Regions from separate parts of the Clostridium sardiniense genome, predicted to be linked through region 3. Evidence: riboswitches for the same ligand, from Rfam matches in the RefSeq annotation. Region 3 holds a riboswitch; each other region holds the start of a gene.
What was found. Region 3 has a riboswitch for lysine ahead of K5V21_RS11125 (Na+/H+ antiporter NhaC family protein). Riboswitches for the same ligand answer to the same signal wherever they lie in the genome.
Positions count from the first base shown of each region.

Region 1: another riboswitch for lysine. It lies ahead of K5V21_RS05665 (APC family permease); the one in region 3 lies ahead of K5V21_RS11125 (Na+/H+ antiporter NhaC family protein).
Region 2: another riboswitch for lysine. It lies ahead of K5V21_RS02880 (amino acid permease); the one in region 3 lies ahead of K5V21_RS11125 (Na+/H+ antiporter NhaC family protein).

Region 1 is NZ_JAIKTU010000004.1:117,336-128,475, reverse strand. It holds gene K5V21_RS05680 (hypothetical protein) at 1-344, shown strand, start outside; gene K5V21_RS05675 (flavodoxin family protein) at 467-949, shown strand; gene K5V21_RS05670 (APC family permease) at 1,003-2,832, opposite strand; lysine riboswitch at 3,241-3,413, shown strand; gene K5V21_RS05665 (APC family permease) at 3,494-4,819, shown strand; gene K5V21_RS05660 (AbgT family transporter) at 5,170-6,708, shown strand; gene K5V21_RS05655 (glycosyltransferase family 2 protein) at 6,886-7,911, shown strand; gene K5V21_RS05650 (threonine/serine exporter family protein) at 7,933-8,415, opposite strand; gene K5V21_RS05645 (threonine/serine exporter family protein) at 8,417-9,181, opposite strand; gene K5V21_RS05640 (serine hydroxymethyltransferase) at 9,379-10,614, shown strand; gene K5V21_RS05635 (metallophosphoesterase) at 10,796-11,140, shown strand, end outside.
Region 2 is NZ_JAIKTU010000002.1:229,442-240,581, reverse strand. It holds gene K5V21_RS02900 (DegV family protein) at 1-842, shown strand, start outside; gene K5V21_RS02895 (putative ABC transporter permease) at 1,030-1,833, shown strand; gene K5V21_RS02890 (putative ABC transporter permease) at 1,899-2,684, shown strand; gene trmB (tRNA (guanosine(46)-N7)-methyltransferase TrmB) at 2,762-3,415, shown strand; lysine riboswitch at 3,765-3,938, shown strand; gene K5V21_RS02880 (amino acid permease) at 4,044-5,534, shown strand; gene deoD (purine-nucleoside phosphorylase) at 5,667-6,383, shown strand; gene K5V21_RS02870 (thioredoxin family protein) at 6,505-6,984, shown strand; gene K5V21_RS02865 (hypothetical protein) at 7,059-7,628, shown strand; gene K5V21_RS02860 (hypothetical protein) at 7,955-8,422, shown strand; gene K5V21_RS02855 (FUSC family protein) at 8,462-10,195, opposite strand; gene K5V21_RS02850 (BMP family lipoprotein) at 10,507-11,140, shown strand, end outside.
Region 3 is NZ_JAIKTU010000008.1:130,336-141,475, reverse strand. It holds gene K5V21_RS11135 (aminopeptidase P family protein) at 1-1,532, opposite strand, end outside; gene K5V21_RS11130 (Hsp20 family protein) at 1,634-2,188, opposite strand; gene K5V21_RS11125 (Na+/H+ antiporter NhaC family protein) at 2,325-4,037, opposite strand; lysine riboswitch at 4,157-4,330, opposite strand; gene K5V21_RS11120 (aminopeptidase P family protein) at 4,415-5,665, opposite strand; gene K5V21_RS11115 (ACT domain-containing protein) at 5,684-6,124, opposite strand; gene K5V21_RS11110 (dicarboxylate/amino acid:cation symporter) at 6,366-7,523, shown strand; gene K5V21_RS11105 (hypothetical protein) at 7,637-8,464, opposite strand; gene K5V21_RS11100 (putative ABC transporter permease subunit) at 8,747-10,345, opposite strand; gene K5V21_RS11095 (ABC transporter ATP-binding protein) at 10,338-11,063, opposite strand; gene K5V21_RS11090 (spore maturation protein) at 11,111-11,140, opposite strand, start outside.

The DNA of each region.
Region 1 (11,140 bases), on a different contig from region 3:
GAAGTAAGGTATTAATTATATCAGCGGTACTTGGAGTATTATATTCCATATTTTTAGTAGTTAATTTTGGAGGTGCTATATCTGGAGCATCATCAGATGCAGAAGCTTTAGGAGGTGCTATAGCAACAGCTTTAGTAACACCACATATGATCTGTATTGTTCTAGCAACTATATTTAATGTAATAGGGGCAATTAAAAGTAAAGCAGGATTTGCATTAACTGGTGCTATTCTTTACTCTGTAGGAGGAGTATTATTCTTAATGTATATTCCTTTTGTAATACCTATGATAGTTTTAAGCTTTGTAGGATATGCAAAGGTTAAAAAAATAGTTAAATTATCATAAAGTTATATATGAAAAGGTTAAAGGCTAAGCATTGTTAAATAAACAAAGCTTAGCCCTTTTTGATATATAATATGAATAGGTGTAATATAAAAAGAGAGATTAAGGATATTAAGGAGGAAAGTATGAAGGTTTCAATTTTATATGATTCTAAAAGTGGACATACTAGAGAAGTAGGGGAGATAATAAAGAAAGGCATTGAAAGAGTAGATGGAATAGAAATAAAATGTATGAATATTGAAGAAATTGATAAAGAATTTTTAGATGAGAGTAAAGGAGTAGTATTTGGAACACCAACATATCTTGCAAATACTACTGCAAATATGAAGAAATGGCTTGATGATTCTCATGATATAAATTTAGAAGGTAAATTAGCATCATTTTATGCAACAGCAGATTATATATGGGGTGGTGCAGACACTGCTATTTTAACTTTAATAAATCAGATAATAGTAAAGGGAATGCTTATTTATTCTGGTGGAGCAGCTCTTGGAAAGCCATTTATACATTTAGGATATATAAGTGTAAATGGAGTAAATGATAAAGATATAGATACACCTATGATATTTGGAGAAAGAATAGGTAAAAAAGTTAAGGAATTATTTTAAGTTTTTAAAATAAAAAATAGCCATAAAGATATTTATATCTCTATGGCTATTTTTTATTTAATTATATAAGGTATTGTTGCTAGTGCAACACTTTTTCTAGTTAATAAAGATGCTCTAAGTATTAGAGTAATTTGATTATGAAGGAAGTTATCATGAATTTTAGGGGAAACTAGTTGAGGTAACACAACTAAGACTTTCTCATCACTTGATAAGTCCTTGCACATTTGATCTATATATTTAATAATTGGATTACGTATTTCTCTATAAGGTGATGATAATACTGTAATTTCATTTTTAAATCCAAATTTTTTAAAATCATCAATAAGCTTCTTCGTTTTATCTTCATTTGTAGATATATGAAGAATTGTTATATCTGAAGATATTGACTTAGCATAATTATAGCATTTAACAAAACTTTTATTTAAAGAATCAATAAGTAAAACAACCCTATAATTTGTAATATCTGATTCATAGGTTTTAAGAGTTTCTCCTTCATTTATCTTAAGTTCAGAATAAGTTACATCATAGTATTTTTTTATTCTATACATTATAAAGACTATAATAGGAATTATTATGCAAATAATCCAAGCACCTTCAAGAAATTTAGAAACTGTTATTATAATTAAAGTAATAGCACTTACAATAAGTCCTAGACCATTTACTAAAGCTTTATGCCTCCATCCTTTAGGTCTTCCTTTAAACCATTTAACTAACATACCACTTTGAGCAATTGTAAATGAAATAAATACTCCAATTGCATAAAGTGGAAGTAGTAAAGATAAATCTCCATTAAAAATAATTACTAATAGTATTGAAACTACTGACAGCAAGATGATTCCATTTGAGTAACCAAGTCTTCTTCCGATTTTACTTAATTGTCTTGGAGCAAATCCATCCCTTGAAACTATTGATAATAATAATGGTAGTCCTGAAAAGGCAGTATTTGCAGCCATAAGTAATATTATTGCAGTTGTAAACTGTATTATATAGTAAAATATATTATGACCAAATATTTGAATAGCTATTTGTGATATCTGTGTTTGTTCAGGATTTGGTATAGCATAATATATTGTTGATAGGTAGGATAATCCACCTAAAATTAAAAATACTAAAAGCCCTAATAAATAAAGTACATGCTTTGCATGTTTTTGTGAAGGCGCTTTAAATGCTGGAACAGCATTACTTACGGCTTCAATACCAGTAAGGGCAGTGCATCCAGAAGCAAAGGCCTTTAAAAATATTAAAATTGTTAAATTCTTTGAAAAGCTTGGCAAGCTATATAGTGGTTTAGGAGTAAATCCTAAAACATGTACTTTATATATACCTACAACAATCATAAAAAGTATTGCTATTGCAAAAAGATATGTAGGTACACCAAAAAGCTTTGATGCTTCTCGTATCCCTCTTAAATTACCTATAGTTAAAAAAAGTATAAGTCCTAGTGTTATTAACACTCTATAGTTATAAAGTGAGGGAAAAGCTGATGTTATAGCATCCGTACTTGCAGTACCACTAACGGCTACAGTTAAAATATAGTCGACTATTAATGCTGATGCTGCAAGTAAACTAGTCTTTGTACCAAAGTTATCTTTGGCAACCATATAAGCACCGCCACCAGCAGGGTAGCAATCAATAACTTGCTTATATGAGCAAATTAAAAAGAACATTAATAGTATTATGGCAATTGTAACAAATAGCATATATTTAAAGGCTAATAAGCCCGTTACTGGCAATAATACTCCAAGTATTGCACCTCCAGCATATGCTACAGATGATATTGCATCACTTGATAATATAGGCAATCCCCATAATGTATTAAATGTCTGATTTTTTAAATCTTTTGTCATTAATGGTTTCCCAATTAAAATTTGTGAAATATTCATAAGTACACCTCTAAAAAACAATTTGTTACGATTATAAGTGCTATTATTGAACTAGCTATTAACATTCGCTACCCCTACATTAAATAAGTGTGAAATTTTTAAAAATAAAATCCAGTTTAAAATAAATAGAATTATATATTCAATTTATAAAGTTAAAGAAAAAATCATAAGAGATAATTAATTTATTATATATTGAAATAAAATTATAGAATTGGAAAATAATAAAAATAAACAAAGTATCAAGGAAATGTAAGTTGAATTATGGAATATATTAATTTGATCATTAGGAATTTATAAATTAATGAAAACTTTTAGAATATGATAACTACAGGGATTTGATAGACTTAAAAATTATTTGACATTTTCTGAAATTTTGTCTAAAATTACAATGTCATAATATAATGAATCGGGTAAGATAGAGGTCGCAATAATAATAAGTAATATTAATGAGGAAAGCACTTTGAGTTAATATAAAAGGTATTGTTGCCGAAGTATATAATTAATGCTTTGAGATTATATACTGGGTTTACATAGAATATGTGTAAAACTGCCATAAGAAATTGTGGTGAGCTATCTTTGCGTTTGTAGTGAATATATACAAGCTCAAAGACAGTAGCTCTTTTGGGCTTATTTTTTTACTCTAAAATTGGGAGGGGACAAATTGGAAGAAAGAAACTTAAAAAAAGAGATTAGTCTATTTATGGCCACCATGCTTGTTTGTGGTAATATGATTGGATCTGGTGTATTCATGCTTCCTGCAACATTAGCACAACTTTCAGGACCACTTGCAACAATAATTGCTTGGATTATAACATCAGCTGGATCAATATTAATAGCGATATCTTTTGCAAATCTTGGATCAAAGTATCCAACGACAGGTGGAGCATATCAATATACAAAAATAGCATTTGGAGAATTTACAGGATTTTTAAGTGCATGGCTTTATTGGAATGGTTCATGGATTGGAAATGCAGCTATAATTGTAGCACTTTCAAGCTATAGTTCAGCAGTTATTCCAGCACTACGGGACCCATTTATTTCAATAATATATACAAGTGCTATTTTATGGTTTTTTACTATAATAAATATTATTGGGGTTAAAAAGGCTGGAAAACTTCAAACTATAGCAACTGTATTTAAAATTGCATTCTTTGCTATATTTATAATAGTAGCTTTCCTAAACTTTGATGTAGCAAATATTATGCCTTTAATTCCAGATGGAAAAGGATTTTCAACAATTTCACTTGCGGCAACATCAACACTTTGGGCTTTTGTAGGACTTGAAAGTGCAACTGTTACTGCTGGAGAAATAGAGAATCCAGAGCAAAATGTTAAGAAAAGTACAATTTATGGAATGATAATAGCAGCTGTAATTTATATGTTAATTAGTGTAGCGAGCATGGGTGCTATGCCAAACGGAGAACTTGCAAATAGCCAAGCGCCTCTTACTGATATATTAAGCAAGATTTTAGGTAGTTCAATTGGTAAACCAATTACAATTGCAGTAGTTATATGTATACTTGGAACAACTATAGGATGGCTTCTTTCAACTGCACGTGTTGCTTTTGCAGCTGGAGAAGATGGAGTATTCCCTAAATTTTTTGGAAAACTTCATCCTAAATATGGTACTCCTGCAAATGCTTTAATAGTGGGATCAATATTAGTAAATATATTATTAATTATGAATTTCCAAAAGAGCATGGTTTCAGCATTTACATTTATAACTATACTTGCAACACTTTCGTTTTTACCAATATATCTTTTAACATCAGCAGCAGAAATAATGTTAATGTTTAAAGGTGCAAAAGAATTTAACTTTAAGATTTTCATAACAAAAGCTATAGTTCCAATTTTAGCTTTTATATATTCAATATGGACAATATATGGATCAGGTGCAGAAACTGTAATGTGGGGCTTTATATTAATGCTTATAGGGGTTCCATTTTATATATATAATTATCATAAAAATAAAATTAATAACAATTAAGATATTATTTTTAAGAAATTATAAATACCTTTTTATTCTAAAAAGAATAAAGAGGTATTTTTTTTATGAAAAATATGTCCGCCATATAGATACAAAAAATAAAGAATGTGCGAAAAATAGATATGTAACAAAATAAGTCTGATAATGAATTGATAATAAAGTTGAAGTAATTTTAATAAAATGTTAATTAATCGAGGAAAAATATTGAATTTACGAAGAAAGTCATAAAGAAGAGGTAAAAAATACTTTAAATTTCAAATATAGAAATAAAGATGATATAATTAAAAAGAAATTATGAATAAATTAATAATAATATGTCTAAATAATAAACAAGGAAAAGGGGTTTAGAAATGAAAGAAGGGAAAAAACAAAAAGGGTCTTTTATTGAAAAGGTTGGGAAAAAGATACCAGATCCAGTAATAATATTCATGGTATTATATGCAATAGTAATTACTGCAACTATATTCATGGGTGGAATAAAATTTGAAACTTTAGGTGCAGATGGTGGAACAGTTGCTTATGAAATAAAAAATATGTTCCAAGCAGAAAATTTTAGATGGATATTTGATAATGCACTTTTAAATAACTGGCTTGCTTATGGTGGCGGAGTTTTAGGAACAATACTTATTGTAATGCTTGGAGTTGGACTTGCAGAAGAGTCAGGATTATTAACTACATTAATTAAGAAAATAGGACTTAAAGTATCAGATAAATTTTTACCTGTAGTTTTAGTTTTCTTAGGAATAATGAGTAGTATTGCAACAGATGCTGGATACATAATATTAATACCACTTGCTGGACTATTATATGTTGGATTAAAGAAAAATCCATTGATAGGTATGGCAGCTGCTTTTGCTGGGGTATCAGCTGGATTTAGTGCTAACTTAATACCTGGAACTCCAATTGATGTTATAGTTGGTAATAATGCTAAGATATTTGCAGAGGGACAAGGTGTTCCATTTTTATCACAAAGTGGACAAGCATTAAATCCTGCTACAATGCATTATATATTTATAGTAGCATCAACTGTTTTGTTATCAATGGTTGGATACTTTATTACTGCTAAATTCATAAAACCGAGATTAGAAAAAGAAACGTATGTTGTTCCAGAAGATATGGACTTATCAGATTTCTCAGTTAAGGTTGAAGAAAACAAAGGATTAAAATTTGCAGGATTTGGTTTTTTAATAGGATTAGTTTTAGTTGCAATTCTTTACTTTGGGCCATTAGCACCTTTTATAGGAGAAGATGGAGCAAAAGTTAATCCGTTTATGGATAATGTTATATTAATAATTACATTCTTATTCTTTATGCCAGGATTATTCTATGGTAGAAAGGTAGGCAAGTTTAATAATGCTATGGACATAGTAAGAGCTATGTCAAAGCAAATGGGTGGAATGGGATATGTTTTAGTCTTAACATTCTTCTCATATAATTTCTTAGCACTACTTAGTTATTCAAATATTGGAACTTATATAACATATTTAGGAGCATCATTCCTTCAAGGACTTGGTATAGATAAATATCCAATAGTTCTTTTAATAGGATTTATTATAATAACTTCAATAATAAATCTATTTGTTGGTGGACTAACATCAAAGTGGATGTTACTTGGACCTATATTTATTCCAATGTTATATCAAGTTAACAATAATTTAACTCCAGAGTTTGTATCAGCTGCATATAGATTAGCAGATTCATCGACAAATGTTATTTCTCCACTTATGTCATATGCTGGAATAATACTTGTATTTATGAGAAAGTATAAGCCGGAATATACATTAGGAGATATGATCAGATTAATGTTCCCATATTCAGTTGGATTCTTAATATGTTGGACAATTCTATTAATTGGATTCTTTGCATTTGGAATTCCATTAGGGTTTTAGCTAAAAAAGACTTCAGTTTATTTAAACTGAAGTCTTTTTTACTGAATATTATTTTTTATAATCATAAAATAATTTAACATAAATTACCATGGCAATTAATATCTTTATAATATATGAGTAATATTACATAACTTTTTTAGATGTAATACAAAATTAAAGATTGAGAGGGGTTTTATTATGGAAAAGGCTTTAATTAGTCTTTGTATGATATGTAAAGATGAGGAAAAAACAATAGGAAATGCATTAGAAAGTGTTAAAGATATGGTTGATGAGATAATAGTTGTAGATACAGGATCCACTGATAGAAGTATGGACATTGTAAAATCATATGGAGGAAAAGTATATAAAGAAAAATGGATAGATGATTTTTCCTATGCTCGAAATATATCTATAGAAAAAGCTAAGGGAGAATGGATTTTAGTATTAGATTGTGATGAGATAATAAATGATGAAGGGAAAAGAAGAATTTTTAATTATATAAAAGATAATAAAAAAGATAAGGGAATAAGTCTTAGAGTAGTCTCATTCATAGATGGAAAAAGAAGATCCATAGATAATTCTATAAGACTTTTTAGAAATGATAGTGCCGTAAGATTTAAAGGGAAAATACAAGAGACTGTTAAAGATAGTATTATAAAAAAATATGGTGAGGATGCCTTATCATTTAGTGATACTCAAATTTTTCATTATGGAAATGATAAGAATTTAGTAGATGTTGATAATAAGAGTAAAAGGAATATTTTAATACTTGAAAATTATGAAGATGAAAAAAAAGATATATATTACTTTTTTAGACTGGGCAATGAATTTGGAAAGATTGGAAATTTCAAGAATGCTTTAGAAAACTATGATGAAGCTATAACAAAAATTAAAGAAGAAAAAAATAAAGATATAGTAGAGTTGATACCAAGACTTATAATAAATAGAAGCAAAGCTCTTCATCAACTAAAAATGTATAAGGAGGAAGAAGGATTTTTAAAAACTTATACTAAAAAATATGATGATTTTAGAGATCTATATTTTATGGAGTGTCTTCTGAGAATTGAACTTTGTGAGTTTGGTAAAGCTAAAAAAGCATTAGATAATTATGTTAATACAAGAATTAATATAAAATATCCATCAAGTGAATTTGATGAAATTATTGATATAGATGAGCTAAGTGAAAAATTATGTAGTATTGATATGATTTTAATTGATGATTAGAATAAATAAAAGATTGAGAAATTATTTCTCAATCTTTTTAATTTTTTGAAACTTTTTAAGCGTTACTTTACTTTTAAGTTTTACTTTATAGTATTGTCTAGTTATAGTTGACACAAATATAACCCCAAGTGCTAAGGCTCCTGCACTAGCTAAGGTATTAATTCCAAGTTCAAGGGATTGCATAACATCTCCAGTAACAGCTTGATACATAGTATAATACATTCCAGAACCAGGAACTAAAGGAATTAGTGCACAGGCAACTAAAGTAGTAACTGGGGTCTTTAATTTTCTTGCAAGTATTTCAGAATAAGTACTAAAAACTACTGCAGATAAGAAAAAGTTTGTTGTAGTTGAAAAATGAACTTCAAGTCCTAAGGCATAAACAAACCAGCTTATACCTCCACCGATTGCTGCAAAAAATAAGTTTCTTCCATGGATATTAAAAATTATTCCAAATCCTAAAGTCGCTATAAATGCATATATGGTTTGTAGGGCAATAGTCATATTAAACACCTCCTAAAACCTTAAGCCAGAAGCTTATGACACTACCTGTACCTACAGCTATTGCAATTGCAACTATAAAAGCTTCACTAGCCTTTATAATTCCACCTAAGTAATCGCCAGCTATAGTATCACGTATAGCATTTGTAATTGCAAGACCAGGAACCAAAATCATTATAGCTCCGATTATAGTTTCATCTATATTCCTTATTAAACCTAGATTTAAAAATAATATTGCAAATGCAGCAGATACTCCAGCGCAAATAGTGTTTATAAAGAATTCATTTAACGACATTTTTGTAAATAATGAGGCTAGATATTTTATAAAGCCACCTATAAAAAAGGCTGCAAGTAAATCCCTAAAGTTTCCCCCAAAAAGTATTGAAAAAAATCCAGCAGCGAGTCCTGAAAACATTAGTGTAACAGGCATAGAATATCTTGCTGTATTATTTATATCATTAAGTTCTTTATCTATTGACTCAAGTGATGGTTTAAAAGCAGCTATCCTTCTTGATAAATCATTTATTCTTTCAATCTTATGTAAGTCAATTCCTCTTAGATTTACTCTTTTAACTATAGAGTAAGTTTGATCGTTATAGCTTAGAGATACCATAATTCCAGTTGGAGTAACAAAGCTATTTGCTTCATCAATTTCATATGCTTCACATATTCTACATATAGTTTCCTCAACTCTGTATATTTCTGCTCCACTTTGAAGCATTATAATACCTGCATATGTGGATAAATGAAGTAATTTATTTACATCCAAAATATCACCACCTCAAAATCAATTACCAAGAGTATTATATCATATATTAAAGAGATTATAATGTTAAAAGAAGTAAAATTATATGAATGGAATATATAAATATGAGAAATAATATTTAGGAAATTTAAGAAAAAAGATTGAAAAATATTGGTTAAGAACTTATAATTTTTATAATTAAAAGAAATTGGGGTGGAAATATGAATTTTGAAAAAATATCAAAAAAAGACGAAGAAATTTATAATTTAATTGAGAAGGAAGTTGAAAGACAAGAAGAGGGGATAGAACTAATTGCATCAGAAAATTTTGCAAGTGAATCAGTTATGGAAGCTATGGGATCATACTTAACAAATAAGTACGCAGAAGGTTATCCAAATAAAAGATATTATGGTGGATGTTATGTAGTTGATGAAATTGAAGAACTTGCAAGAGAAAGAGCAAAAAAATTATTTAATGCAGAGCATGCAAACGTTCAGCCTCATGCCGGATCACAAGCAAATATGGCTGTATACTTTACTGTATTAAATCCAGGAGATACTGTACTTGGAATGGATTTAAGCCATGGAGGACATTTAACTCATGGTTCACCAGTAAATTTCTCAGGTAAATTATTTAACTTTGTTTCATATGGAGTAGATAAAGACACTGAGGTTATAGATTATGATAATGTAAGAAAACTTGCTTTAGAGCATAAGCCTAAAATGATAGTTGCAGGTGCTAGTGCTTATTCAAGAGCGATAGATTTTAAAAGATTTAGAGAGATATGTGATGAAGTAGGAGCTTACTTTATGGTTGACATGGCTCATATTGCAGGTCTTGTTGCAGCAGGGATACACATGTCACCTGTTCCTTATGCTGATTTTGTAACATCAACAACGCATAAGACTTTAAGAGGACCTAGAGGAGGACTAATTCTTTGCAAAGAAAAGTATGCAAAAGATATTGATAAAAATATATTCCCAGGAATGCAAGGTGGCCCATTAATGCATGTTATAGCTGCAAAAGCTGTATGTTTTAATGAGGCATTAGATTCAAGTTTTAAAGAATATATGAATCAAGTTGTTAAGAACTGCAAAGTTTTAGGAGAAGAACTTGTTAATTATGGATTTAAACTTGTATCAGGAGGAACTGATAATCATTTAATATTAGTAGATTTAACTAATAAAGATATAACTGGTAAAGAAGCAGAGCATCTTTTAGATTCAATTGGAATTACATTAAATAAAAATACGGTTCCAAATGAACAAAGAAGTCCATTTGTTACTTCAGGTGTAAGAATAGGAACAGCAGCAGTAACAACTAGAGGATATAAGGAAGAAGATATGAAAGAAATTGCTTCAATAATTAATGAATTAATAGATAAGAGAGAAGAAGGATCTAAAGAGTTAATTGAAAGAGTTAAAAAGTTAAGCTCAAAACATAGAATGTATAAATAAGTTTAAAGTCAGGTAGAATACTACCTGACTTTTTCTTTTCTTAGGTCATTAAATTTTCTTAGCATAGATAGCATATTTCATTTGATATTAAAGGAAGATATAAAATTAATACTTAGTTATACTATCATAGAATAAATTCATGAATATAATAATACTGCAAAATAATTATAAAGAGATAGATATGGGAAAGAAAAAGTTTGAAAAAATATTAAAAAATGCAGAGGTCTTAGATATAGACTTAAATTCTAAAGTTGTATTTATAAGTGATGTTCATAGAGGTGATGGAGGATCTGCTGATTCACTTATAGGCAATAAGAATATATATTTAGCAGCTATAAATTATTATTATAAAGAAGAGTATACTTTAGTTGAGATTGGAGACGGAGATGAGCTATGGAAAAATAAAGACTGTAGAGATATAGCCTATAATTATAAAGATGTATTTAGTATATACAATAGATTCAATAAAGATAAGAGGCTATATATGTTATATGGAAATCATGATAAGATGAAGAAAAATAAAAAT
Region 2 (11,140 bases), on a different contig from region 3:
AGAAAATTGCGTTAATAGCTGATAGTAGCTGTGATTTAAGTTTAGCTACATTAAAAGAATATAATATTGAATTATTACCAATGAGAATAATATACAAGGATAAAGAATTTCTAGATAAAATTACAATCACTCCCAAGGAAATGTATGCAAATTTAGAGGAAGAAGTGCCAACTACATCACTTCCAGATTTAAAGTATACTGAAGATTTAATAGAGAGACTTAAAAATGAGGGTTATACTGATGCTATAGTAATAACTGTTTCAAGTAAGTTATCAGGAACATATAATAGTATAAGATTAATATGTGAAGCTCATCACGAATTGAACTTTCACTTTTTTGATACAAGAACATTAGGGTATCCTCAAGGAGTAATTGCTATAGAGACTGCAAAACTCATAAAAGAGGACAAACCTTTAGAAGAAATATTAAAGTCGCTTGAAGATATAAGAAAGCGTACTCACGGATATATAACTTTTGCAACTTTAGAGTATTTAAAAAAAGGTGGCAGAATAGGAAAAGTAGCTGGAACTATTGGTGAAATGTTACATTTAAAGCCAATAGTATCATCAAATGATGAGGGCGAACTATATAATTACATGAAAGCTAGAGGTAGAAAAAAAGCTATTTCAAAGATGAAAGAAATATTAGATGAATATCTAGCTAAAGGTAAATGTAGAGTGTGGATATTATCAGGTGATGCTGATGATGAAGCAAAGACCTTTTATGATTCAGTAAAAGATATGCCAAATATAACGGAAATATCATTAGAAGAAATTGGTGCTGCAATGGGGATTCATACAGGCCCAGGAGCACTTGGTATGGCTATACTTGAAGAAAGATAGAAAAAGGAGTATATAATATACTCCTTTTAATTTTTTTATACTTTCTTTAGATTTCTTAAATTTTCCTTTATTTTTGCTTCATTGTTTGAATTTGAGTACTAAAAAGTGTATTATAAAGAGAGTTCAAATTAAAGAAAATTTAACATAATTAACAATAAAACAAAAAAGGAGATTAGGAGATAGAGGTATGGCGTATTTAATTTTATATTTCACAGTTTATAGTGTCTTAGGGTGGATATGTGAATGTATATATTGCGCAGCTATAGATAAGGTATGGGTAAATAGAGGATTTTTAAATGGTCCTGTATGCCCAGTATATGGATTTGGTGCAATGTTAGTAATATGGTTATTAGATAGATTTAAAGGAAATATGTTATTGCTTTTTGTAATGGCAGTAATTATAACTACAGCAATAGAATATATTACTGCTGTTATATTAGAAAATGCATTTGACCTGAAATGGTGGGATTATTCAAACTATAAATTAAATTATAAGGGTCGTATTTGTGTATTAAATTCAGTTATATTTGGATTTTTATCATTATTTTTAATTAAAATTCTTAATCCATTTGTTATAGAGAAAATTTCATTAATACCAGATAAATATGTATTTATATCTGCTGCAATCATAATTATTATATTTATTGTAGATATAATTGCTACAGTTACTTCATTAGTTGATATGAATGAGATGCTTAGAAAAATTACACAAATTAATGTGGAATTAAAAAGTTTAGGGATTTCAATGGATAAATTTAATGATATTGAATTTAATAAAGTTTTTAATAAGCTTAAGATGACAGAAGATATTAAGAATTTCAAATTTAAATTTGAAGATACTTATAATAATTTCAAGAAAATGCAACTTAAATCAAGTATACAAAATAGATTAATGAGAGCATTCCCAGATATGAGATCCAACATATATGGGGAACAATTTAAAAAATTAAAAGATAGTATAGCTGACTATTGGAATAGAAAACAAAATTAACAGAATCATTAAACATAAATCATCTTCATAGGTATATAATTATATATAATGGAGGTGTTTTTATTTTGAGAGAAATTGTAATATATTTTACAATCTATAGTTTTTTAGGGTGGGTTGCTGAAACAATTTATTGTTTTATAATAGATAAGAAATTTACATATAGAGGCTTTTTATATGGTCCAGTTTGTCCTATATATGGATTTGGAGGAGTTATAGTAATTAAATTTCTTCATGGAATAGGTAATAGTCCAATTAAAGTATTTTTAGGAGGAATGATATTAGCATCTGTATTAGAATATATAACCTCTTATGTTCTTGAAAAATTATTTCATATGAAGTGGTGGGATTATTCTACTTATAAATTCAATATAAATGGTAGGGTTTGCCTAAAAAATTCTATATTCTTTGGAGTATTAGCTCTTTTTATAGTAGAAATCTTAGAACCTATGCTTAGAGATTCTGTAAGTAGTATACCATCAAGTATAATATATCCATTGTCAACTATTATAATTATAATATTTATTATAGATTTAACATTTACGGTAGCACACTTAATTCACTTAAAGGAGCATTTGGATAGACTTAAAAATATTAAGGGTGACTTAAAGGATCTAAATATAGAGTTTAAGCAATTTACAGAAGCTGAATTTGAAAAGATTAAGATGGAGATTGCTACTAGAAAAAATAGTGGACAAAATATAGATATGTTAAATAAGGTTATGATAAAATTAGATTCACTTAAAAATGAAGCAAAACAAAATAGAAGAGTTTTAAAAGCTTTCCCACATGCAAAGTACAATAAAGAACATATTCACTTTAAAGAACTTAAAAATCTTATAGATAATAAGTAATTTTAATTTCTATTGTTAATAATATTTAAAATATGTATAATAGGAATGATAATTATAAAAATGGAGTGAACATAAAGATGAGAATGAGAAGAAAGCCTTGGGCAAGACCAGAGTTAGAAGCATGTGACTTTTTCATAGTAGATCCAAAAGAATTAAAAGGAAAATGGAATAATTCTTATAAAAAGGAACAACCTATTTATTTAGAACTTGGATGCGGAAAAGGTACATTTATGGCAGTACATGCATCACACAATAAGAATATTAATTATATAGCTATAGATATAAAAGATGAAGTTTTAGTATTAGCAAAAAGAAATATAGAAAAAGCCTTTGAAGAGCTAGGAGAAAGTTTAGATAATGTTAAACTTATGGCACAGGAAATTTTATTAATTGATGAAATACTTGGAGAAGAAGATAGTATAGAAAGAATATATATTAATTTCTGCAATCCATGGCCAAAGGAGAGACATAAAAAGAGAAGGCTTACTCATACTAGACAATTAGAAAATTATAAAAAATTCCTTACAAGTAACGGTGAGATATGGTTTAAAACAGATGATGATGAGTTATTTGAAGAATCTTTAGAGTATTTTAAAGAGAGTGGATTAAATATAAAATATATAACATATGATCTTCACAATAGTGATTTTGAGGGAAATGTTAAAACAGAGCATGAAGAAATGTTTACTGCACAAGGAATAAAAACTAAGTTTTTAATAGCTACAAGATAAGAAAAAAACTACCTTAATTAAGGTAGTTTTTTTATATAATTACTAAATATTATAGCGATGAGCTTAAAAATAAAAGAGGGTTTTAGGAAAATAGAGGGACAAATAACATTTATTGTGGGTATATATGAATAATGAATGAACAAAGCTGAATTAAATAGTATCCATATAAAATATAATCTATAAATATATTTTAAAGTAAGTAAAATAGAGAGGATCATTCATTTATAATTAAGAAAAATAATAGTATGACATAAATTTATAATGTAAACAAAGTGAAAATAGGACAATAATAGTATTGAGTTTTAAAAAAAATTAGAACATAATTAAAAAAGAAAATAAAATGAATAATAATTGAGGTAGAGGTGCAAATTTAAATAGTACTATTAATGAGGTAAGCACAATGAATTAATAGGAAAGGTAAATTTGCCGAAGTATTCAACTGATGCTTTAAGGTTGTATTGCTGGTCTAATACATAATATGTACTAGATTGTCACAAATATTTTGTGGAGAGCTATCATTCAAAGGTCCTAATTAGTTTATATACGTATATTAATACGATTGACTTATTACCCTGAGTGATATTTTCCTCAGGGTTTTATTTTCGTTATAAACTAAGGAGGAATTTAAATGAGTGAAACAGAGAATGGTGAGTTAAAAAGAAGTCTTAAGGCAAGGCATTTAAATATGATTGCACTTGGTGGATCTATAGGTACAGGAATATTTCTTGCTATGGGAGATAGTATTCATGTAGCAGGGATTGGAGGATCTATAGTCGCATATGGAATAATTGGAATAATGGTATACTTCTTAATTACTAGTCTTGGAGAAATGGCAACGTATATGCCGATATCAGGTTCTTTTGGTGCATATGCATCTAAATTTATTGATCCAGCATTAGGATTTGCCCTTGGATGGAATTATTGGTATAACTGGGCAATAACAATTGCAACAGAGATGGTTGCGGGATCTCTTGTTATGAAATATTGGTTTCCGAATGTTCCAGGTATAATCTGGAGTAGTATTTTCTTAGTAGTAATAGTTGGATTAAACCTTTTATCTTCAAAGGCCTATGGAGAGTCTGAGTTTTGGTTTGCAGGAATTAAAGTTGTTACGGTTATTGTATTTATAGTTGTTGGAGTACTTATGATATTTGGTATTATGAATGGGGATACAGTTGGATTTAAGAATATATATGCAAATGGGGGGCCTTTTGTTGGAGGTTTTAAATCAATCTTTTCAATATTCTTAATTGCAGGATTCTCATTCCAAGGTACAGAACTTATTGGTATTGCTGCTGGAGAGTCAGAAAACCCAGAAAAGACAATTCCAAAAGCAGTACATACAATTTTTTGGAGAATACTTATATTTTATATAGGAACAATACTTGTTATTGGATTAATAATACCATCAGCACAAGCTGGAGTTAGCACAAGTCCATTTACTATGGTATTTGAAAAAGCAGGTATTGCAGGTGCAGCATCTCTTATGAATGCAGTTATATTAACATCAGTTTTATCAGCAGGTAACTCAGGAATGTATGCATCAAGTAGAATGTTATATGCTATGGCAAAGAGCGGAATGGCACCAAAGGTATTTTCAAAATTAAATAAAAGAGGTGTACCTACAAATGCTATAATATTAACTACAATTATTGCATCAGCTTGTTTCCTTACAGGACTTTATGCAGAAAGTACAGTCTATGTTTGGCTTGTGGCAGCATCAGGACTTGCAGGATTTATAGCTTGGCTTGGAATTGCAGCTTGTCACTATAGATTTAGAAAAGCTTATATATATCAAGGTAAAGATTTAAGTAATTTACCATACAAAGCTAAAATGTTTCCTATAGGTCCTATAATAGCACTATTACTTTGTGCTGTAGTTATTGTAGGTCAAGGCTTTTCTTATATTAAACCAGAAGGGATAGACTGGATGGGTATAATTTCATCTTATATAGGAATACCGCTATTTATAATTTTATGGGCTTGTTATAAGATAAAACATAAATCAAAAATAGTTAAGTTACAGGATGTAGATTTAGAGGTAGATACGCTGAAAAGAGATGTAACTAAAGAAGTTTGCGAAGAAAATGTGACTCAAAATATCTTAGAAGAAAATTAATATATTTTATATAAATAAATGAATCTCTCACTAAAATTTAGTGAGAGATTCATTATGAAATATCAGAAAAGGTTTTCAAATTATTATAAATGTGCTATAATAACAACAGAAAATCAAAGGAGGAATTGTTTTATGACACAATTAGTACCAACACCACATAATAACGCTAAATTAGGAGATATAGCAGAAACAGTGCTTCTACCAGGGGATCCATTAAGAGCTAAATATATAGCAGAAACTTTCTTAGAGAACCCTGTTCAATATAATACTGTAAGAGGAATGTATGGATATACAGGAACTTACAAAGGAAAGAGAATATCAGTGCAAGGAACTGGAATGGGAATTCCATCAATAGGAATATATACTTATGAATTAATACATTTTTATGGAGTTAAAAATCTTATAAGAATAGGTTCAGCAGGAGCTATTCAAGAAGATTTAAAATTACATGACGTTGTAATAGGAATGGGATCATGTACAGATTCAAACTTTGCAAGTCAGTTTAATTTACCAGGAACATTTGCACCAACTGCAAGTTATGAATTATTAGAAAAGGCAGTTAATTCAGCTAGAGATTTAAATGTAAATGTTAAAGTAGGAAATATATTATCAAGTGATGTATTCTACGGAGAAGAAGGATTAGATGGATTAAAGAAGTGGCAAAAGATGGGAGTGCTTGCTGTGGAAATGGAATCAGCAGGACTTTATATGAATGCTGCTAGAGCTGGTGTAAACGCTTTATGTATATTGACAATATCAGATTGTCCATTTACTGGTGAAGTAACAACAGCAGAAGAAAGACAACTTGCATTTACTAATATGATGAAAGTTGCATTAGAATTAGCATAGTATTTTATAAAGCTTGTATCAATTTTGATACAAGTTTTTTTGTATATAAAAATAAAAATTGTTGAAACTTAATATTGTGAGTGATATTCTTATTAATAATAAATTACAGGGTGGTGTTTATATGAACTTTAATGACGGAGTGGATTATAATAAATTTTTAGAAGAGGCAACTTCAGATCAAATGGAGATGATTAAAAAACAAGCAGGAGTTTCTAAAATTTGTGATTATGGGTTAGATAAACTAAAGAAAATAGATAAAGAAATTAAAGTTGCAGTATTTTCAGAAACTAGATGTGGAGATGCAGCAACTGCAATACCTATATTATTAGGACTTAAAGAATTAAATAAAAACATAAATATTAAATTCTTTAAGACTGAGAATTATAAAGAATTTTTAGAAAATAATTTAGGAGAGAGTAGAATACCAACTATATTAAAAGTTGATGATGAATTTAATATAATAGATAAGTATATAGAGTTTCCAAAATGTGTAAAAGATAGATTGGCAAATGAAGAAAAAGAAGATGTAGTTAGAGAATTTAGAAGCGGAAAGTATTCAGAAGAAATTCAAAAATCACTTATTCAATTAATATTAAAGTAACTAAAAGAAATGTAGCAAAAACAATTAACCCCCAATATATTATAGAGAGAATTAATATATAAAGGATAATATATATGAATGGTATGAATCCATTACTAAACATGCTATTTGGAGGCATGGGAAATCCAATGGGTGGAATGGGAAATCCAATGGGAGGCATGGGAAATCCAATGGGAGGACTTATGAATATGCTACTTGGTGGAATGAATCCAATGGGAGGTATGGGAAATCCAATGGGCGGTATGGGAAATAACATGCCACCTCAAATGAATAATATGCAAGGATCAAATATGCAAGGACAAAATCCATTAATGAATATGATGATGAATATGATGGGAAATATGAACGGTATGGGTAATCAGAATACTATGAATAATATGAATAGAAATATGAATCAAAACAATGGAAATCATAGATCAAATCATAGAAATTCAAATAGTAGGAATTCAAATAATATGAATAATAATAACATGAATCCAAATAACATGAACCCAAATAATATGAATTTAAACAATATTAATCCTAATAATATAAATCAAGAAGACATGAAGAGGATTATGGAGATGTTTATGCAAAATATGAATAATTCATCAAATGATAATGGGTATAGTAATGAAAAATCTCATAGGAAGCATAGAAGATAGTAGGAAAAAGAACCATTTTAACTATAGATAGTTAAAATGGTTCTTTTCGTATAAAATAATAGAGAAATATGGATAAGTTTTTAGACATAGTCTTTAAAGTATACAGTACATTTAAATAGTTAATTATTTGTAGTAAAAATACCTTGTATTGTTACACACTTAATATATCATTAATCTCAAATGTGATTAAAATCACATTTTTGTATTCTTAAAAGAGTAAAATTAAGAATATAGAAGGTAGATAGACACTAAAGGTTGAGGCTAGAGGGTAGGATCTAGATTGAATCATTAGTATTTATCTTAATAATTATTAGGAGGAATACAAAATGGTAGTAGAAGAAGTTAGTGAATTAGAAATTGAAAAGATTTTATCAGGAGAAGATGATGAAAATATCAAAGAATTTAAAGACTTTTTAAGAAGCTTTGGGATAGAGGATACATTTCAAGATATAACAGCAAAACATCTTAAAAAGAGATTAGAAGTATTACTTGCAATAGCAGAAGAGGGAAAAGATCCTAAGCTTACAAGCAAGAAGAAAGAATTAAAGAGAGTTTTAGACAATCTAAAGGGAGTTAAAGATAAGAGAGCTGAAATGAAAGCTTTAAGAGAAATATATGCAGAGTTCCAAGATTGTGATTTAGAAACTAAGGAGCTTGATAAAAAGTTAAAACATTCATTAAAAGAAGTTAAAAAGTATGAACACTTCAAAAAACATGAAGAAAGAATTGCACAAAAATGGATTAGAGAATTAGATAAAAAAGGTAATAAGATAGAAACAGAAGATGTCATCTAATCTTTAGTTTTACATTATTATATACACCTGAAGGGAGCATCAATTTTGATGCCCCTTTTTCAAAATAAGTTCATTATATCCGATATTTATAAATGTTTTATTGGTTTCTTCAATTATTAAATTTACACGGTTATCTTTAAATTCTAAGTTTCTCATATATAATTTATCAGAAGAAAGAGTAGATAATATTATTAAATCTCGTATTCTTATTTGCTTATCATTAATACAAGCATCTATCAGAAAATAATTATATTTTAATAGCTTTGTAATTAGATGATATATTCCTGTTTTAAGTTTATAAGGAAATAAAAATTTATTCGTAATTATAACTATAATAACACCTAATAATATAAATATAATTCTATGTATGGCTATAACGTTAAGTGAAGTATTTAAGGAGGCTACAGATATGGATGCCATAGCTGTAAAAGTTGAAAGCTTATAATATTCTTTAAATCCATATGCTAAATAAAGAGAAATAATTAATATTATAATAGTTAAATACTTATTATCTGAAATAGTTAATACAATTATTAGAAGAAATATTCCTATAAAATTTCCCTTCAATCTTTCTTTTCCTTTACTTATTGTATCTTCATAATAGGGCTGCATTACAGACATTATTGTAATTGCAACCCAAATAAACTTGTATATAGAGTAAATATTACCTAGAAATATAGTTAAAGAAAGGGTTATAGAAATTCTAAGGGCAAAATTAAGCCTAATTGACCCAAAATAAAAATTATTTATAAAATAGTTTTTAATCCTATCAATATCAGATCTTTTCCAAGTAATATATTTCTTATTAATATCTTTTTTATTTAAGTTATATAGTTCTTTTATAGAGTTTTGAAGTTCTTTTAAAATAGATGTTAGATAATTACAGTATGATATATTAGAATATATAGATATAAATATATCTATATCTTTTACTATATTTTTAGAAGAGTCATCTGTTTCAATTCTTTTAAGTATAGAATCTATTAATATTTTAAGTTCTCCAAAAAATACCCTAAGTTCTAAAGAAATGTGATTATTATATTTATTATTTAAAGCGAATTCTTTTAAATAAATATTTATTTTTCCTAAGATAATATATATATCAAAATTTATTTTTCCTAAGTTCGTAGTTAAACTATTTCTATATCGTGTTGTATATATTTTATAACAAAGTCCTCTTAGTTCTTTTGATATATTTAAATAAATTTTCTCATTAAAGAATCCATTACTTAATGAGCTAAGTTGTTCACTAAATAGTGATAGTGGATGGCAGAGAGTATCTTTTATAAACTCTTTTTTACTAAGGAGAGAAGAAATGAGGATAAATATTACAACAATAAAAATACCAAGAAATATAACTAACAATCTATTTATATATGAAGATAAGATTGGAGTAGAAAATGATGTAAAAACATAGAGCATAATAAAAGGTTTATATATTTTAGGGTTATATCTAACCGTTAAAAAATAGGATATAAAAAATATGGTTATAAAGTTTATTATTATACCAATATAAGGATATAAAGAAGATATGAATGATAGTGTTACTAATAGGAAATCAATAAATAGTAATCTTATAATTTTGTATATTGGTTTTATATTTAAATTTTCAAAAGATAATGCAATAGCTGTCAATGTTATTGGGAATGCTAACATAACATTATCTTGGCCTAATAAAATTATTATTAACAAAACTGTTAAATTAGCAATTGTTCCATATTTAAGCATTGTCTTTGTATTTAAATTTATTTTAGCTAAGAAAGACCTCATCATAAAAATTTCTCACTCCCTACTGTTAATCTATATTATTTGTATTAATAAAAATATTATTAATTGTTTATAAAATAATATTTATGAAGGAGCCATCTGCAAGATTAAAAGGATAATAATGTAATAGGAAGAGTGAGAAATCATATAAACACATATTATTTTCTTAAAATTAAAATGAATATATGTTTATAAAAAATTTATCTATTTTTAATAAATGTAACAGAAAGTATTGAGATGCTATGATACCTGTTGTATAATTGTGTGGTAACTTGTAATTTTTTGAATACAAGAGGGCGATTTAGGAGGGGTTAATAATGAAAAGAAAATTTATTGCATTAGCACTAACATTAGTTATGGCAACAGGATTAGTAGCATGTGGAGGCGGTGAAGACAAGGGTGATTCATCAGCTAAAAAATCAGATTTAAAGGTAGGTATGGTAACAGACTCAGGGACAATTGATGATAAGTCATTTAACCAAGGAACCTGGGAAGGTATAGTTGAAGCTGAAAAGGAACTTGGAGTATCAAAGAAATACTTACAACCAGCAGGTGAAAAGCCAGCAGATTACTTAAAGTCAATAGGTGACCAATATGAAGCTGGAAATAAATTTATAGTTACACCAGGATATAAGTTTGAAACAGCTATATTTGAAGCTCAAGATAAATATGAAGATGCTAAATTTGTAATACTTGATGGAAATCCACATAATGGAGATTTTAAAGCAGTAGTTAAGCCAAATACTGTAGCAATATTCTTTGCTGAACATGAATCAGGATTCTTAGCAGGAGTTGCATCAGCAGTTCAAATGAAAGAAGCTAAGTTTGGATTTATAGGTGGAATGGAAATACCAGCAGTTCAAAAGTTTAACTGGGGATTCCAACAAGGTGTTAAATACGCTAACGAAAAATTAGGAACTAAGATTACTATAAATAAAGAAGATGTTATAT
Region 3 (11,140 bases):
CCATGTTTTCCTTCCCTATAAATTCCTGGCTCATTTGTTAAAATCATTCCTGGCTCTAATGAAACTTTATTTGGAACTGGGCTTATACTTTGTGGGCCTTCATGTACATTTAAGAAAAAACCTACACCATGGCCAGTTCCGCATTTATAATCTATACCTTCATCCCATAATGGTCCCCTAGCTTTAATATCAAGGTTTGATCCAGTTGTTCCCTTTAAGAATTTTGTATTCATTAAACTTATGTGAGCTTTTAAAACTAATGTAAAATCTCTCTTTTCTTCCTCTGTAAGCCTTCCAAGTACAAAGGTTCTTGTTATATCAGTAGTTCCATCTAAATATTGACCACCTGAATCTACTAGTAAAAATCCTTTTTCTTCTAACTTATAATTAGTCTTTTCTGTTGCAAAATAATGCATCATTGCACCATGATCTTTATGTCCTGCAATTGTGTTAAAGCTTATTCCTTTAAATAATTCTCCTAAAGCCCTAAACTCCTGTAATTTATCAGAAGCTGATATCTCACTTATTTCAATTTTACCTATATTTTCTTTAAGCCATTTAGTGAATCTAACCATTGCTATACCATCTCTTATTTGACATCTTTTTAGATTCTCTATTTCAATATCATTTTTTATAGACTTTAGTGATGTTGTTATATTTAATCCTTCAATTATATCTACATTTTCATTTACATTAGTATATATAAATGAACTTATCTTATTTGGATCTATTAATACACTTCCTTTAATATCATTAACATCCCCTTTTATATCATCATATTCTTTTAATATTACGCCTTCTTCATTAAGCTTATTTCTTACATCATCTAACACTTTAGAATTATCAACATAAAGAATCGCTTCATCTTCCTTAATTAATGCATAGCCTATTACAACTGGATTACATTCGACATCATTTCCTCTAATATTATAAACCCATGCTATATCATCTAATGAAGCTATTATATAATTTGACACTCCTAAGCTTTTCATCTTCTCTCTAACTTCGCTAACCTTCTCTTTTGTACTCTTCCCACAGTACTTAATATCATGTATAAATATCTTCTCCATAGGTAGCTTAGGTCTATCTATCCATACATCATTTAATAAATCATAATCACTCTCTATCTTTATTGATTTTTTATGTTCTATATTTTTAAATTGCTTATAGTCAGTTACTGAGAACACCTTTCCATCAAAAGCTAGCACTTCATCAGAATTCATATTATCCATAAGCCATTCTTGTAAACTTGGCCATCCAGGTATTCTCATTTTAAATAATTCTATATTAGAACCTTTAAGTTCTTTTTCAGCCTGAATAAAATATCTTCCATCAGTCCAAAGTATAGCTTTATCTAGCCCCACTAATAAAGTACCTGCTGACCCTGTAAACCCTGACATATATTCCCTTCCTCTATAGTGCTCACATACATATTCACTTTGATGAGCATCACCACTTGGAATAATATAATAGTCTATTCCTCTTTTTTTCATTAGACTTCTTAATGACTCTATTCTCTTTAATATATCCATAATATTGCCCCCTTTTTCTTATACTATATTTTCCCATATACATACTTTTATATCAAGCTTATCCAAAACAAAAAAATCTGAGAATGCAAAGCATCTCAGATTTATTCTTCTTCGTAATCAACAACATCAATAATATTATCTTCATTCTCTGTTAAGTTATCATTCTTATTTCCCACTATTTCTTTCCTATACTTAGGAAGTTCTAGCCTTAATCTATAATTCTTGTATGAAGCTCTAAGCTTTGTAGCATCAGCATTAGGTACAAAGAATTCTCTACTAAATTCATCTCCAAATTGCATTACCATCATGGCCATATTACATCCGTTAGAAAATACTTGTTTTCTTTTAACATTTAAATATATATAGTTATCTTTATAATCTATTTTTATATCTTGTCTATCTATTCCTGGAAATTCTCCTTCTATTAAGTATTTATCGTTTTCGTCTCTTATATTAACTTTTATTATACTATCCCCATTATTATAACCTCCATTGAATCCTTCACTAAAAGTCTCATTAACCTCTTCCAAAAAATTCGAATTAAATAAGCTATTAACTATTCCATCAATTAAATCAGTATTGTTTATAACCGCATTAAATGTTTGAGTAAATATATTAGTCAGGTCATTCCCACCATTCATAATATTTCTATTCATTATACGTCTCCTAATATAAATTTTTCCTCTATATAAGTTATTATATTTACACATATGATGACACAAATAATTTATAAATTATAAATAAATCCCACAGGCTTTACTTCCGTGGGATTCTATATTATTAAAAATAATTTTATTCTACATTATCAACAGGTTTTCCTATAAACCTTACTGCCACTGTAAGTACTAATATAGCAACTGGTAAGATAATATACACTGGTATATTTAATCCTGCTGGAATGTACCCAAGTAAAATCGTCGCTCCTCCAACAAATAATGCATACCACATTTGTGTCTTAACGTGTTCTATGTGATCACATCCCGCTCCCATGGATGATAAAATGGTTGTATCTGATATAGGTGAGCAATGATCTCCAAAGATCGCTCCAGTAAGTACAGCACTTGTACTTATTACGATATACCCCATTTCTGGTGATATTGAATGTGCAAGAGGTATTGCAAGTGGCATAAGTATTCCCATTGTTCCATACGCAGTTCCAGTTGCAAATGATATTACTGCACCTAGAATAAATATAATACTTGGAAGTAAGAAAACTGGTATTGAATCTGAAAGTAATGTAACTAAGTATTTAGCTGTGCCTAAATCTTTTATTACTGAACTTAATGACCAAGCAAGTAAAAGTATTACACCAGTGATTATAAGACCTTTCATTCCATCAATCCATACATCTATGGCTTCTGAAATTGTAAATATCTTTTTGCAAACAGCCATTAATATAGCAACTATTGATGCAAATACTGCTGATTGGAAAAGTGCTGTTGATGCATCTGCTGCACTAAATGCTTGCTGAATAGCTTGGAATGAAAATGGTGAATTAGTAAGTACTCCTTGAAGAGCTACATCATTTCCTGCCATTATTGATGAATATCCACTATAGTAAAAGCTTACAAGCGCTGAAATTATTAATGTTCCAATTGGAATTATTGCATTCCATACACTTAGCTTTACCCCTGCTTTAACTTCCATCTCTTCATTTACAGTTATGCTTTCAAGCTCTGCTTTTTTATCTTTAATTCCTTTTCTTGCTCTAATCTCTGCTTTTCTCATAGGTCCAAAATCTCTAAGCATAAGTGTTGTAATTACAACAAAAGCAAGTATTAATATATTATAAAATCTAAATGGTATAGTGTCTAAAAACACTCCAAAAGCATCTACCTCTACTCCTATTTGAGTAAATGAATCATTTATAAGTCCAACTTCAAGCCCAATCCACGTTGATATAATAGCAAGTCCAGCAATTGGAGCTGCTGTAGCATCTATTATAAAAGCTAGTCTCTCTCTTGAGACTTTTAATTTATCTGCGACAGGTTTCATTATAGGTCCAACAATTAGTGAATTTGCATAATCATCAAAAAATACTAATAATCCTAAGAACCAAGTTGTCATTTGAGCGCTTCTTGGCGTCTTAGCTCTCTTAGCTAATGCCTCTGCTATGGCTCTTGCCCCACCCATCTTAGAAACTAGATTTATAACACCACCTATAGCTAATACTTGAAGTATAATTCCAGCATTCCAAGGATCTGCAAGTGAATTTAGAACCCTTTGGATAAAGTCTAGAAATGCTTGAATTAATGACGTAAATGCATTATTATCTACTATTTGAAGCATAAAGCACCCCGCTAATGCCCCAACGAATAACGAAATAACAACATTTTTAGTTATAAATGCTAATACAATTGCAACTAATGGTGGAATTATCGTCCAGATACCAAATTTATCTGCATTTATAGTTCCAGGATCAACCTCTGCTGCAAAAGCAACTGTTGACATACTCATCATTAAGATGAATGTTAATAAAAATACTAAATAACTTCTTTTTTTCATGATTGAATCCCCCTCAAAATAATTTTTGTGAATATTAGAGGCCCATCATTTATTGCTCTTTAATGCAAAAAAGAACCTTGAGATAACACTCAAGGTTCTACTATATACGTAAAAATCCGTTGAATGATAGCTCACCACAATATAATTGTGACAGTCTTATGCATATTCTACATAAGCCCAGGATTATAGCATTAAAGCATTAGCTATATCCTTCGGCGACATCTCCTTTTCTATCATCTCTAAGTGCTTACCTCAATGATAGTACTCTTAAATATCGCGCCTCTACCTCTTCTCATTATTCACTTATTAAATTAATGCTATTATACATTATTTTCAAATTATTGTCAATAATTTATTAATACTTTATCTTTATTTTATTAACATCTGCTCATGAATGCTTCTATATCTTCTACACTCTTAATCATATCTCTAGTAAGAACCTCGTGTCCACCATCTGTTATTAATACATCATCTTCTATTCTTACTCCTATTCCTTCTTCAGCTATATATATTCCAGGTTCTACTGTATATACCATACCTGCTTCTAGAGTAGTATTTCTTCCTGGATTTTCAACATCATGAGTATCTAGTCCAAGACTATGACCTATACTATGCCAGTAGTATTTTGATACATCTTTCCTATCCTCTATAAGACCAAGTTTTATGCATTCTTCAGCAATCCAATCCCTTGACTTCTTATTAATATCTAAGAAGTTCACACCTGATTTTAATTCATCTATTACTCTTTCATTAACTCTTAAAACAGCCTCATATACTTCCTTTTGTCTAGCTGTAAATTTTCCGTTTACAGGGAAGGTTCTTGAAATATCCCCATTATAATAATTAACTTGTGCTCCTAAATCAAATAATATTAAATCTCCATCCTTAGCCTCTGAATCATTATCTACATAATGAAGAATTGTGGCATTTTTACCTGCTGCTGCAATAGTCTTAAATGCATAATCACGCACTCCCCTTCTCTTACATTCAAATTCAAAGTACGCTTCAAGCTCATATTCTTTCATACCTGGTTTTATATTTCTCATTATTGATTTAACGCCTTTAATTGTTATATCAATAGCTTTTTGCATTTCTATTACTTCTCCAGGACTCTTTACTAATCTTAAAGGAGCTAATATAGGAAATATATTTTTTATAGTTACTTGTGAATATCTATTCTTTAATTCATTGCAGAAAGTATTGCTTACTGAAGGAAGGCTATTAAAACCATCTCTTTCTAAGTCTAAGTATATAGTTTTTTCTACACTCTCATTTAAAATTTTATTCAAATAACCCTTAAACTCTCCTAAGTATAAAACTTCTTCAATCTTATTTATTTCATATACTTCTTCTTTTCTTATAGTTTTGCCTAGCCATTTTTCTTTTTCTTCATCAATTTCCTTTATAAACATCTTTGCAGTTATACTTCCATTACTCTTTTCCATGACAAGTATATGATCTTCTTCATCTATTCCTGTTAAGTAATAAAAATTTCTATTTGGTGTAAAATCATATTTTTCATCTGCTGTTTTCTTTGGTGCATTACCAGCAAAAAGAATTACTAAATCATTATCCTCTAGCTTTTCTGCTAACCTTTTCCTATTTAATTCAAATACTTCGTTTTTCATATTGATCCCTCCAAATGTTTATTCAACAGCTAATACCCTAACCTTTATTACTCCATCTATTTCACTCATTTTATATAAAAACCTTTTAACATCGCCTTTTATCTTAGAAACATCTAGAGTTATAGTAACATTAGCTGTCATGTTTATTGGTATATCTTGATTTATTGTTAATATATTTAGTTTTCTAGTTGCAATAAAGTCTAATACCTTTGATAATACTCCTGATTCATGAGAAAGCAATAGTACAATTGTTATTTTTTTGCTATTAACTCCTTCAGCCATTGGGTAAACGGCATCTTTATATTTATAATAAGTACTTCTACTTATACCAACCTTCTTTACCCCTTCTGAAATATCCTTGACCTTTCCTGTGTGTAATAATTCTTTTACTTCAATAACCTTATAAAATACGTTTGGTAATACATTCTCATTAACTATGTAGAATTTTTCTTCTGACATATATATCGTCCCCCTGTACTTTTAAAAACAAATCCCACAATCTGTTTTTTAGTATAATTTAATTTATGCTTATTACTCTAATTTATAGGCATATTATCTCCTAATATACATATAATTATTGTTATTCTTCTTTTTATTCTTATTTCCTCCTTATATTATACTTTTATGTTAAATAAATAGACATCTTTTCTATATTCTTATAATATCATATAAAATACACTTGTCCATAGGAGGAATACATATGAAAAAATTAGGTTTAATTCCTAAGCTTATAATAGCAATTATATTAGGTTTATTAATTGGAAACTTTATGCCCGAAGGATTTATAAGAGTATTAGCTACTTTTAATTCCTTATTCGGTAATTTTCTTGGATTTATAATTCCACTTATCATATTAGGATTTGTGGTTTGTGGTATCGCAGACCTTGGTGGCTCTGCTGGTAAAATGCTTGGATTTACAACATTATTAGCTTATGGATCAACTCTTTTATCAGGATTCTTTGCTTTTTTTGTTTCTTCAAATATTTTTCCAAAGTTTATTACTGCGGCTGAATCTTTTAGTGCAAGTAATCCAGAAAAAGGACTTCTACCATCTCTATTTATAGTTGATATGCCACCTATAATGCCTGTTATGACAGCTTTACTTTTAGCTTTTCTTTTAGGGCTTGGTATATCATCATTAAAAAAAGGTCGTACTCTTTATAATATGGCTTTAGAATTTCAAGAAATAGTTCAAAAAGTTATTAAAGTAATTATTATTCCATTAATCCCATTACATATCTTAGGGATATTTGCAAATATGACATATACAGGCGAAGTTCAAACTATCTTCTCTGTATTTTGGAAGGTATTTTTAATTATACTAGCTATTCAATTCTGTATAATACTATTCCAATTTTTAATAGCTGGTGCTGCTAGTAAAAAGAACATTTTTGTTCTCCTAAAAAATCAGGTTGCTGGTTATTTAACTGCTCTTGGTACTCAATCATCAGCTGCAACTATACCTGTGAATCTTGATGTTGCTGAAAAAAATGGTGTATCAAAAGGTGTTAGAGAATTTGTTGTTCCACTTTGTGCAACTATTCACTTATCAGGTAGTACTATAACTCTTACTTGCTGTTCAATAGCAGTAATGCTTCTAAACGGTATGAATTTTACTTTTCCTCAATTTGCTGGATTTATAGCAATGCTTGGTATAACTATGGTTGCTGCCCCTGGTGTTCCTGGAGGTGCAGTTATGGCAGCACTTGGAGTGCTTCAAGCTAATTTAGGTTTTAGTGAAGCACAGCTTGCTTTAATGATAGCACTATATATAACACAAGATAGCTTCGGAACTGCTTGTAATGTATCAGGAGATAATGCAATTGCACTAATAGTCGATAGATTTAAATTTAAGTAGAGTAAAACAGTATCAATATTTAATATTGATACTGTTTTTCTATATTAATATATATTTTTGTATTTCTTTATAAGTTAATATAATTTATGAAAAATAAAGCTTTATTATTACATCTAGTTAACAATAATTTTTGACTTAAAAATTATTTCTTCATGTGGATTAACATTACTAATTGGATTTATAGTCCTTACTATATATAAATCGTATTGTCCTCTCTCTTTTGGGAGATTAAATTTAAATGTATCTTGTAATACATCTTTATTTCTTTTAAATATCTTGCCCCACTTTCCATCTATCTTTACAAGCTTATTATCTATAAATACCTTATACCCATAGTTATCTCCTTTAAATCTCTCTTCATCTAATTTTACCTTAAAAGAGTATTCTGTCTCTTCTCCTCTATATCCTACAATATCATAATTGAATTTACTATTAGCATCATTTAACCTATCATATTTTATTTTTCTTATGCCCATATCTATATTTTCATAATTACTATACCCATATATTCCAAATACAGTATCATCACCTTTTGCTATGAAACTTAATACACCATCACCTATATTATCTGTTTCTATTTCTACTATATTTTGTCCATTTCTTATATCAATATTATACTCATATCTAAACCCTTCATTATTAAAATTAACGCTTATAGGCTCTCCGTTTAATAATGGCGTTATAGTAAATTCTCTCTCACCTGCCCCTTCATAAAATATTGATATATTTACCTTTCCAGAGTTAAATTCTTCATCACTAAAACTATATAAATCAGATTCACCCTCCCCATCTCTAACTAGTCCAAACCCGAAACCTCCCCCATAACTAGTATGTACTTGGCTAGTTGCATTAGCACTACTAGTTACATCTTTAATCATTAATGATAATGTGGCTGCCATAGCTAAAGTTGCAGTAAGTATTATAATCCCTCTCTTTTTCATCTCTAATCCCCCTAATACATCTTATTATAAATAGTTTATCATGAAATATATTTATATTATGTATAATTTTGTATGTATATTTCTAAAAAAAACCTTAGTATATTAACGTTATTATTCTATATTTTTACTATTTCTAATGCTTATAAAGTATATATGTATATAATATCTTATTATTTTTTTAGTAAATTAAATTTTATTAAAACAAAAGTAGAGATAGCTTAATTGCCATCTCTACTTTTATACTTTATCTTTTAATAAACTCAACAAGCATGGATTTATTCTCTAAATTTTATCATATACTTTAGGACCATTCTTCATCAACATCTTATATGCAATTATAGTAACTAATAATATTACAGCTACATTTAAAGCAAATATTAAATATATATTTACTATCTTAAATGCAAGCCATGTTAGTATTCCTCCAATAGGAATAAAGATTAAAAACATTATAAGAGGCTTAAAATTCTTATTAAATAAAGCCTTTTCATCCTCCCAGTTAAGTTTTGGAGAGCTATAATCCATATATACACCTATTACAGAAACCATAACTATAGTTAAAGCTTGTAATATTAAACTCATAATAAATGCTATTATAGGAGCATCAAAATATATAAGTATAAATACTCCAATTAAAAATCCTATACAATTTATCATTATTGATGAAAGTATTTTAGACTTTATTTGCGTTTTATAATCAATAGGAATATATTTTAATACCATCAGGTTTTTGCCTTCTCTACTTATACAAGTAGAGGCAGCACTGCCACCAGCTATTGTTAATGCCATAAATAAAACAGATCCTCCAACTATAACTGCGCTTCCTAAGGCTTCATTACCAAAAGGCAATCCTTCAGTTGTAAAGGCAATAAAAAATATTGCTGGCATATATATAATCATAACAACACAATTTATAAAAAATGTTGGTGTTCTAAATATCATCTTTACATCCTTAATAGCAAGTGTTATCAGTGGTGATTTTTCTTTTATATATTCTTTATTATTTTCTAATATCTTTTCTCTCTTACCTACAGTCTCTGACATTCCAACGATACTCTTAAAGTATAACTTATCTCCAATATAATATAGGATAAGAGTAAGTATTAAAGTTGCTACAATTAATAATACTAAATTGATTATTCCTTTACCTTCATTACTATATAATAATGCATTTGCACCAAATATATTTGTAAAGAATACCCCATTCATAGTCTCCATGAGCCCATTACTTTTCTTCAATAATCCTTCAATTGTACCTGTAGCACTAGCACCTCTATTTGAAAAGAAATTAATTGCCACAATAAAAGCTAGTGCTATTACACCTGAAATTGTTTTAAACATATCCTTATGTCTTGATATATTAGTAAATCTCATAATTATTAATGAAATTAGTAAACATAACATAAGTGGTAATATTGGATTTACTATTATAACTATAATTGCGAATAAGTAATATAGCACTCCCATCTTAGCCTCTATACCATATGCTATAAGAGGTAAAATTATTATACATGTATAAACATACATATTTAATAAAGTAACTGCAAACTTACCTATCATAATATCACTAGCTTTAAATGGCATTGGCATAAGTACTTCTATATCTTCTGAGAAGAAAAAGACATTAAGCACAGTGTAAATACCCATAAGAAATGTTGTTGCACTTCCCATAAATAATATAAGTGATATAAGATATCCTTCTTGATTTATTGCCTTAAAACCCTCATAATTTGTACTAACCATCATGCATATAGGTGCTGAAAATAAAAGAACTAATCCAAGCATAAGAGCCATCATTAATTTACCTGACGTTTTGTTATTAAACATCTCTCCAAGAGCATTTTTTAAAAAGAATTTTGTTGCCATCTTAATCCTATTCATGTTCTGTCATCTCCAAGAACATTTTTTCTAATGACTCACTCTCTTTAAACTCTTCTCTCATTTCATCTAAAGTTCCAACAAACTGTAATTTCCCCTTATTTATAATTGCAATTCTATCACAAACTTTTTCTGCTACCTCTAATACATGAGTTGAAAATAATACTGTATTACCTTCATCGGCATGTTCCCTCATCATCTCTTTTAATATATATGATGATTTAGGATCTAGTCCAGTTAACGGCTCGTCCAATATCCACACTTTAGGTTTATGAAGTAAAACTCCCATTATTATCATCTTTTGTCTCATACCATGAGAATAACTTTGAATTTTATCTCCTAAAGCACCTTCCATTGAAAATCTTTTTGATAGCTCTTCTATTCTATCCTTTCTCTCTTCCTTTGGTACTCCATATACATCTCCCATAAAATTTAAGTATTCAATCCCTGTAAATCTTAAAAACATATCTGGATTATCAGGCACATATCCAAATTGTTCCTTTGCCCTTACTGGCTCTTTATTTATATCCACATTATTGATTGTAATATTACCATCAGTTATTTCTGATATACCTGTTATCATTTTTATAGTAGTTGTTTTACCTGCTCCATTTGGCCCTAAAAGTCCAAATATTTCTCCATCTTTAACCTGTAGATTAATATTATCTACCGCCTTAAAAGTCCCATTGTACGTTTTGCTTACATCTTTAATACAAATCAACTTAATTCCCCCTTTTTTAGTTAAATGTTACCATAATGTATTACCTATTACAATAACATCCAATTAACCACTATAAT